Regions from separate parts of the Cronobacter condimenti 1330 genome, predicted to be linked through region 1. Evidence: predicted binding sites of a transcription regulator. Region 1 holds the regulator's gene; the other holds the start of a gene.
What was found. The regulator PurR, encoded in region 1, represses purine synthesis genes. The targets are predictions, from matches to a motif close to CANGCAAACGTTTGCNTG.
Positions count from the first base shown of each region.

Region 2: the regulator PurR is predicted to act here: its motif matches at 2,619-2,636, upstream of AFK62_RS19730 (nucleobase:cation symporter-2 family protein).

Region 1 is NZ_CP012264.1:1,942,826-1,947,253, forward strand. It holds gene punC (purine nucleoside transporter PunC) at 1-1,162, opposite strand, end outside; gene punR (DNA-binding transcriptional activator PunR) at 1,274-2,188, shown strand; gene purR (HTH-type transcriptional repressor PurR) at 2,207-3,232, opposite strand; gene cydH (cytochrome bd-I oxidase subunit CydH) at 3,525-3,614, shown strand; gene AFK62_RS08930 (MFS transporter) at 3,879-4,428, shown strand, end outside.
Region 2 is NZ_CP012264.1:4,289,317-4,293,744, forward strand. It holds gene AFK62_RS19710 (fimbrial protein) at 35-601, shown strand; gene AFK62_RS19715 (fimbrial protein) at 677-1,249, shown strand; gene AFK62_RS19720 (fimbrial protein) at 1,297-1,866, shown strand; gene AFK62_RS19725 (fimbrial protein) at 1,950-2,495, shown strand; gene AFK62_RS19730 (nucleobase:cation symporter-2 family protein) at 2,688-4,088, shown strand; gene AFK62_RS19735 (AsmA family protein) at 4,212-4,428, shown strand, end outside.

The DNA of each region.
Region 1 (4,428 bases):
ACCCCTGCGCGACGCGGCCTCCGCGCAGGTACCAGCCAAGCCACGCCAGCAGTACCGTTGACAGCATCACGCTGGTGGTGGAAAGCAGCGGCGTTGCCACAAGCCAGGAGACCACCAGACTCGCCACAAAACACAAGCCCAGTTGCAGCGTATTTTGCAGCGCCGCGGCGCGCCCGGTCGCCTGCGGGAATGGCAGCAGCGCCGCGGCCACCACAATAGGATAAATTGCGCCATTTGCCATCGCCATCAGGCAGAAGGGGATTAAGAGCGTGGTAAGCGTCACCGTGTCGCTTAACCCCACAAGCCAGGTCGCGACAACGCTCAGCGCGTAGCCCACCAGCAGCCAGGGCAGAAGTTTTTCTCCCTGCCATTTTTGCAGCGCGCTGCGACAACCGTAGCCGCCCACCATAAATGCAATTGTTTGCGGCACATAGCTCAGACCAATCACGGCCGGGCTGTACCCCATTTCGTGAAGGATAAACGGCGAGCCGGTGAGCCACGCAAAAAAGCTGGCGGAGCAGGCAGCATAGATAAGCACATTGCCGCTGTAAGCTTTAGAGCGCAGCAGCATGCCAAAGCTCAGCGGTACACCGTCGTGGTTGCCCTGCGGCGCGCCCGCAGGCAGACGCAGCGCCGGGATCATTAACACCAGCGTAATCGCAAACAGCACGACGAAAATCGCCTGCCAGTCAAAATGGTTCAGGATCCAACTGCCAAGCAGCGGTGCCAGTGCCGGAGAAAGTCCGACCAGCGGCATAATGGTGGCGAAGATACGGCGTGCCTGTTGGGCCGGGTAGCGGTCGGTCACCAGCGCCTGCCAGCTTACCGCCGCCGAGCAAACACCGACAGCCTGAAGGAATCGCAGCGCCAGCAGGGCGCCTGCGCTCTGCACCCATACGGTGCCAAGACAGCCTATGGCGAAAATCCCAAGTCCTGCCAGCAGCACAGGACGGCGGCCAAAGCGGTCAGAGAGTGGGCCCCAGACTAATTGCGCGAGCGCGAAGCCCGCAAGGAACAGGCTTAGGGAGGCGCTGATGGCCGAAGGTGCAGTGTGGAGATCCGCTTCGATGGCGGCGAACGCCGGCAGATACATATCGGTCGCCAGAAAACCAAGCACACTCAGCCCGGCGAGCCAGCAAAGAAATCCTTTTGTAGGTCGCATAACGTTAACTCACTTCTTAATACGCGAAAGAGCCAGGAGTGTACGGAGTGCAATCCGGCTTGTGAAACGCTAATATTTGCCGTTTCCGTTCAAATTTTTTGCAGGCAGAAAATGTGGTCCGAATATTCTCTTGAAGTGGTGGACGCCGTGGCGCGCAACGGCAGCTTCAGCGCGGCGGCGGCAGAACTTCACCGCGTGCCTTCTGCGGTCAGCTATACGGTACGTCAGCTCGAAGAGTGGCTCGCGGTAGCGCTCTTTGAGCGTCGGCACCGCGATGTGGTCCTGACGCCTGCGGGCAGCTGGTTTTTGCGTGAAGGACGTTCTGTTATCAAAAAAATGATGATCACCCGACAACAGTGCCAGCAGATAGCGAACGGCTGGCGCGGCCAGCTTTCCATCGCCGTGGACAATATTGTGCGCCCTGAACGTACCCGCCGTCTGGTACTCGATTTCTACCGACACTTTTCCGATGTGGAGTTACTGGTGTCGCAGGAGGTGTTTAACGGCGTCTGGGATGCCCTGGCCGACGGGCGCGTAGAGCTTGCCATCGGCGCCACGCAGGCTATCCCGGTCGGGGGCGGGCGCTTTGCGTTTCGCGATATGGGGGCGTTGAGCTGGCGCTGCGTGGTGGCGAGCCACCATCCGCTGGCACAACAGGCGGGCGCGTTGACTGACGATCAACTGCGCGATTACCCGTCGCTGGTGCTGGAGGATACCTCGCGCTCGCTGCCCAAACGCATCACCTGGCTTCTGGATAACCAACGGCGCGTGGTGGTGCCGGACTGGTACTGCGCTGCCGACGCGCTTGGCGAGGGGCTCTGTATCGGTATGGTGCCGACGCACTTTGCGAAGCCATGGCTTGATAGTGGGGCGTGGCACGCGCTGACGCTGGACAATCCCTTTCCTGATGCGGCCTGTTGCCTGACGTGGCGCCAGAGTGATGCCTCGCCCGCGCTGCGCTGGTTGCTTGATTATCTGGGGGACAGTGAAACGCTGAACCGGGAGTGGCTGCGGGAGCCTGCGTAAACAGGCTCCCGGCGGGGATTAACGACGATAGTCGCGGAACGGACCGTCCGCCACCGAGCGGCGTTCGATAAGGCGTGGATGCACCTCAATGGTCTGTGACTCTTCGCGTTTATTCACGATTCGGTCCAGCAGCATATTAAAGGCGGTCTGGCCCAGCGTCTCTTTTGGCTGATGAATTGTCGTCAGCGCCGGGCTAAAGAAGCGGGCGTTACGCACATTATCGTAGCCGATAATGGAAATATCCTGCGGCACGCGCAGCCCCATTTCATCCGCGGCGCAAATCGCGCCCATTGCCATGATATCACCGCCGCAGAAGACGGCTGTCGGGCGCTGCGGCTGCGAGAGGATCTGCTGCATCGCGCGGTAGCCGGATTCTGGCTCAAAATCGCCCTGCACAATCCAGTTTTCCGGCACGTTAATAGCTGCTTCTTCCAGTGCTTTCATAAAGCCGGAGAAACGTCCCACGCCGGTGTTGCGCTCAAGCTGGCCCGGGATCACGCCGATATCGCGATGCCCGCGCTCAATGAGATAACGACCCGCGAGATAACCGCCCTGAAAAGCGTTATCGATAACCGAGTCGGTGAAGTCCGCTTTGGCTTCGCCCCAGTCCATTACCACCATCGGAATGTGACGATACTCTTCAAGCGTTGCCAGCAGTGGCTCCGGGTATTCCGAGCACATCACCAGCAGGCCGTCCACACGCTTTTGCGCCATCATCGACAGGTACGCCCGCTGCTTTTCCAGATTGTTATGCGCGTTGCCAAGGATAAGCGTATAGCCTTTCGCAAAGCAGCTGTTTTCAACGGCTTCGATAATTTCTGCGAAATAGGGCGCTTCGCTGCTGGTCGCGAGTAGCCCGATAGATTTGGTGTGGTTCACCTTCAGGCTGCGCGCCACGGCGCTTGGCGAATAGTGTAATTCTTTAATCGCTGCCCATACCGCGTTGCGCGTCTCTTCCGCCACAAAACGGGTTTTGTTAATTACATGTGAGACTGTTGTTGTAGAAACGTTTGCTCGCTTCGCGACGTCTTTAATTGTTGCCATTAATAATTACTCCAGACCCCTGGCTGAGCCCTGTAAAATCACGGGTTAATCGTTTGCCTGTACACACCCCTGTGTGCCACGAGGGGACGTGCGGCATGCCGGGAAACGCGACATTTAGCGTGAGGAGGGGTCGATGGCCGGTACCGAATAAAGTAGCGACGAATTTTGGCTTATCTTTATCGAAAGGGGAAGAGGGAAAACGCATATCTGGTTAAATGTCGCAGGATTTTTCGGCCCGATTATGTAAAAATGCGCTCTACCTGTTTTTTGTGGGGTCTTTGAGGAGAATACCATGAGTACCGATCTGAAATTTTCGCTGGTGACGACTGTTGTTGTGCTGGGTTTAATTGTGGCAGGCGCGTTTACTGCCATCCTGCATTAAGCGTGTCGCGGGAGAACGCGTCCGTTCTCCCGCTCTCTTTATACAATTCCTGCGCTTAACGCACTTTCCTTCGCTGTTGCCTTTCTTTTTCACGTTATTCCCTTATGATTCGCTAATAACACTATTTGCGTAATCTTTAACATATACGCAATAATATTTTGCTGTTTTTGTTACTTATCGATTCGGTCTGAACATGCCATCCTTTCTGCGTCCTGCTGTTACGCCGGTGTATTCGGCGCTGTTGTACAATTTCTGGAGCAATTAATGAAAGTCAATTTCCCGTTACTGGCACTGGCTATTGGTGCTTTTGGCATTGGCACGACCGAATTTTCCCCGATGGGACTGCTGCCGGTGATAGCGAATGGCGTGAATGTGTCGATTCCCGCAGCCGGTATGCTGATAAGCGCCTATGCGGTCGGCGTGATGGTTGGCGCACCGCTTATGACGCTGCTGCTGTCGCATCGCGCCCGACGCAGTGCGCTCATTTTCCTGATGGCGATTTTTACCCTCGGCAATGTGCTCTCGGCCCTGGCACCTGACTACATGACGCTGATGGCGTCGCGCATCCTGACCAGTCTCAATCACGGCGCGTTCTTCGGGCTGGGTTCGGTCGTCGCGGCAAGTGTTGTGCCAAAACAGAAGCAGGCGAGCGCCGTGGCCACCATGTTTATGGGGTTGACTATCGCGAATATCGGTGGCGTTCCCGCCGCGACCTGGCTTGGTGAAACGATAGGCTGGCGTATGTCGTTTCTTGCGACCGCCGGGCTTGGGCTGGTGGCGATGGCGAGCCTCTGGTTCTCCCTGCCCAAAGGCG
Region 2 (4,428 bases), 2.0 Mb from region 1:
TTAGCTTTTATAAATATGTAGCAGAGACACGCATATGAAGACTAAATTCTCGGCAATATTCTGGTGTGGTCTGCTTGCGGCAGCAGTTTCTCACAACGCCACAGCAGCAACCGATACCGCTGCGACTCTACAAATTACAGGTGCGGTCACCGATTCGCAAAATGACGACTGTCATATCGATTTTGGCAATATGACCAGCATAAATCTGGATACGCGGCTCGATAAGATGATGCCGGAGGGCGTATATAATGGCGCTCAGGCTACACCGGTTCTGATTTATGTCAGGGGCGATAATCCTGAAAGTACCTGCACGCAACGTATCAATAATCATCAAATCGCGCTGAAATTTACAGGTATTCCCGATAGCGCGAACGGGCAGACGCTGGGTAATACACTGTCTGATGAAAATGCTGCGCAGGGGATTGGCGTAGAGCTTTTCCATGATAATAAATCGGTTCCTGTTAACAGCCAGCTACCACTGACGAATACGGGTAGCATGGGGAATATGGAAATCGATCTGCAAATGGTGAAACTCGATGGACAATCCCCAGCAGGCGGACAGATCCAAAGTAACCTGACGGTAGAGGTTGTTCGCTTGTAATATTTCGCGCCCTTCCAGGGGCGCGCTTACCTCTGAGGATATTACGCTTAATGCTGTATCTGATAAGGATGGAATATGAAAAGCAATACGACAATCATGGCCTGTTGCGGTTTATTTTGCAGTTTCCTTGCAGGGGCCGCAACCGCCAATGACACACCGGTCAATTTAAATATCCATGGTCAACTGGTCAATGTGCCACAAGATATCTGCCATATTGAACTGAGCAAGGACAGTATGGCTTTCACCAACACGGCAAACACATTACCTAAACAGGGGGAATACAACAGCTGGTATGTAACACCGTTACTGATATCAGTAAAATCCAGGAATATTTATAATTTCGATAATACATGTGGTGTACTTATTGCCAACGGGCATCTGGGTATCAAAGTCATCGGTATTCCTGGTGACGCAGAAAATGACACGCTGGCGAATACAATGGCCGGTGATTCTGCCGCCCAGGGGGTAGGTATTAATTTATTTACCGACCCTGACACCACGCAAAAAATTAATAGCTTTATTGATATGTCAAAGGCGGGCTTTTCTGGCCACACATTGATTAGCGTCGGTATGGTTAAGCTTAATGGCAAAACCGTCACACCCGGCGATATTCAAAGCAGCGTGACGTTTGAACTCGTAACGCTGTAATTGCGTTAACTCGCCATCGTCGAAATAGATTATTCGAGTAAAAATATATGCTTAAAAAACAGCTTTTTGCTGTAGGCGCTTATGCGCTTTTGATTGCTTCCGCCGCTCATGCCGCAACGTCTAATGACACCTCCGCGTCACTGTCTATTACAGGCCAGCTAATGACGCCGGAAGTCTATAACAGCTGCGTAGTTTCACTGCCGACCGCCAGCGCGGTGAATTTGAATACGGATGGTTCAAGTCTTGCCGATCAGGGAGATAGCGCCACCAACGCCGCACCGGTCACGATTGCGGTAGATGGCAAGGCCAACGCCAACAGCTGCGAGCAGCAAATGGATGAAGGCCGCCTGGCGATTAAATTCGTCGGTACCCCGGATAGCAGCGATGGTACCGTTCTGGCGAATACGTATCAGGGGGAAGACGCAGCCACTGGCGTTGGCGTCGGCATTTTCGATCAGACGGGCAAACCGCTTAGCCTGGCCGAGTTGTTACCGCTGGATGCAGGTGAAAACAGCGCCTCTATTACGATTGGTCTCCAGCCCGTTGAGCTAAAAGGCCAGACCGCGACGACCGGCAAGATCCAGAGCAGCGTCACAATCGAAGTCGTTCATATGTAACTTCTCACGCCCATCTCCGGATGGGCTTTTCGCGATGGCCTTACGTTATTTTATTCTTAATATCAACTAGATAAGGAATGATAATGAAACGTCTGTTTATCAAATCCAGTCTTATGGCCGTTCTGCTGTCAACCCTGTCAGGTACGGCTGTCCTGGCGGCAGACACGCCGGCGACGCTCCATATCACCGGTCAAATCAACGCGCCAGCAGGGCAGTGCAAACTCTATTTAAGTGAAAACACGATTAGCCTTGATGCGGATCTGGCACTCATGGACACCCAGGAGACGCAAACCGCAGCGAATCCACACCGTATTCATCTGCGTGTCGATGGCGATGCCGACTGCGAGAAAGCGAAAAACGACGGCAAGATCGAATTCCGCTTTTACAGCGATGCGGATACCAGCCGCGGTAATGCCATAAGAAACACGGCAGAAGGTGAAGGCGCCGCACAAGGCGTCGCCATTGGTTTGTATGACAACAACGACACGTTAATGACGGTCAACCAGAGCACGCTGCCCGCGACGGAGCCGCCGCAAACTATTGGTCTGCAAATCGTCAAATTGATGGACGGCACCCCTGGCGCTGGCGCTGTGCAGGGAACGCTCACCATTGAGATGAATAAAATCTAAACCCGCTGCCCACCTGGAGTGGGCACTTCACTGCTTCGCTTGCTTAGTTGTCCTTCCCGCCGCGTTTTCTGTTTTTGATGCCGGGCACCGCCCTGCGTTGCCATAAAAATAATCACGCCATGAATGGCAAACGTTTGCTTTTACCAAACAGTCCGATAAAATCTCCGCTTTTCCATCAGGGGAATGCCGTCGATGTCCGTTAACGCCGTTGAGTCTGAAAATGCGCAACCGATTGCTCGCGCGCATAACAGTGAGTTGATTTATCGTCTCGAAGACCGGCCGCCGCTGCCGCAAACGCTGTTTGCCGCCTGCCAGCATCTGCTGGCGATGTTTGTTGCGGTGATCACGCCCGCGCTGCTCATCTGTCAGGCGCTCGGATTACCGGCACAGGATACCCAGCACATTATCAGTATGTCGCTGTTCGCCTCTGGGGTGGCATCGATTATTCAAATCAAAGCGTGGGGGCCGGTCGGCTCAGGGCTTTTATCGATTCAGGGCACCAGCTTTAACTTCGTCGCGCCATTAATTATGGGCGGTACCGCGCTGAAAAACGGCGGCGCGGATGTGCCGACGATGATGGCGGCGCTGTTCGGCACATTGATGCTGGCAAGCTGCACCGAAATGGTAATTTCCCGCGTGCTGCACCTGGCGCGCCGCATTATCACGCCGCTGGTCTCAGGCGTCGTGGTGATGATTATCGGCTTGTCGCTGATTCAGGTGGGGTTAACGTCTATCGGCGGCGGCTATGCGGCGATGAGTGACCACACCTTCGGCGCACCGAAAAACCTGCTGCTCGCGGGCGCGGTGCTGGCGGTGATTATTCTCCTCAATCGCCAGCGCAACCCCTACCTGCGCGTCGCCTCGCTGGTTATCGCCATGGCGGTGGGTTATCTGCTCGCCTGGGCAATGGATATGCTGCCGCAGAGCGCCGCGCCTGCACAAAGCGCGCTGATTATGGTCCCAACGCCGCTGCATTACGGGCTTGGCATCGACTGGAACCTGCTGCTGCCGCTGATGCTGGTCTTCATGATCACCTCGCTGGAAACCATCGGCGATATCACCGCGACGTCTGACGTCTCCGAACAGCCGGTTTCCGGTCCGCTGTATATGAAGCGCCTTAAGGGCGGCGTTCTGGCAAACGGCCTGAACTCGTTTGTCTCCGCCGTATTCAACACCTTCCCGAACTCCTGCTTCGGGCAAAATAACGGCGTTATCCAGCTCACCGGCGTCGCCAGCCGCTATGTAGGTTTCGTTGTGGCGCTGATGCTGATTGTGCTCGGCCTCTTCCCGGCAGTCAGCGGCTTCGTTCAGCACATTCCTGAGCCGGTACTGGGCGGCGCGACCATTGTGATGTTTGGCACTATCGCGGCCTCCGGCGTGCGTATCGTCTCCCGCGAGCCGTTAAACCGCCGCGCCATCATGATTATCGCGCTGTCGCTGGCAGCCGGGCTGGGCGTCTCGCAGCAGCCACTCATCCTGCAGTTCGCACCGGACTGGGTGAAAAACCTGCTCTCTTCTGGCATCGCCGCCGGGGGGATTACCGCCATTGTGCTGAATCTGATTTTCCCGCCGGAAAAACAGGCTCAAGACTGATCGCACCTGTCGATGGCGGCGTCATGCCGCCATCGCTGACACCTCCGTTGACAATCCCCGCCTTGAGCAATTCGCCTGAATAGTGCATAAATCCCTCATCGGAAGCACACAGGATGGAAGACAATGAAATTTCTCGGAAAGCTCATCATTGCGCTGATCGTTGCCGTTCTGCTGATCCTTACCGCCCTGTATATCCTGCTGCAAACGCGCTGGGGCGCAGGCTGGATAACCGGCTGGGTGAACCAGCACAGCGGCTATCACATTATCTTTGATGAAATGGACCACAGCTTTTCCGCGCCTTCGCATCTGGTGCTGAAAAACGTCACGTTCGGGCGTCGCG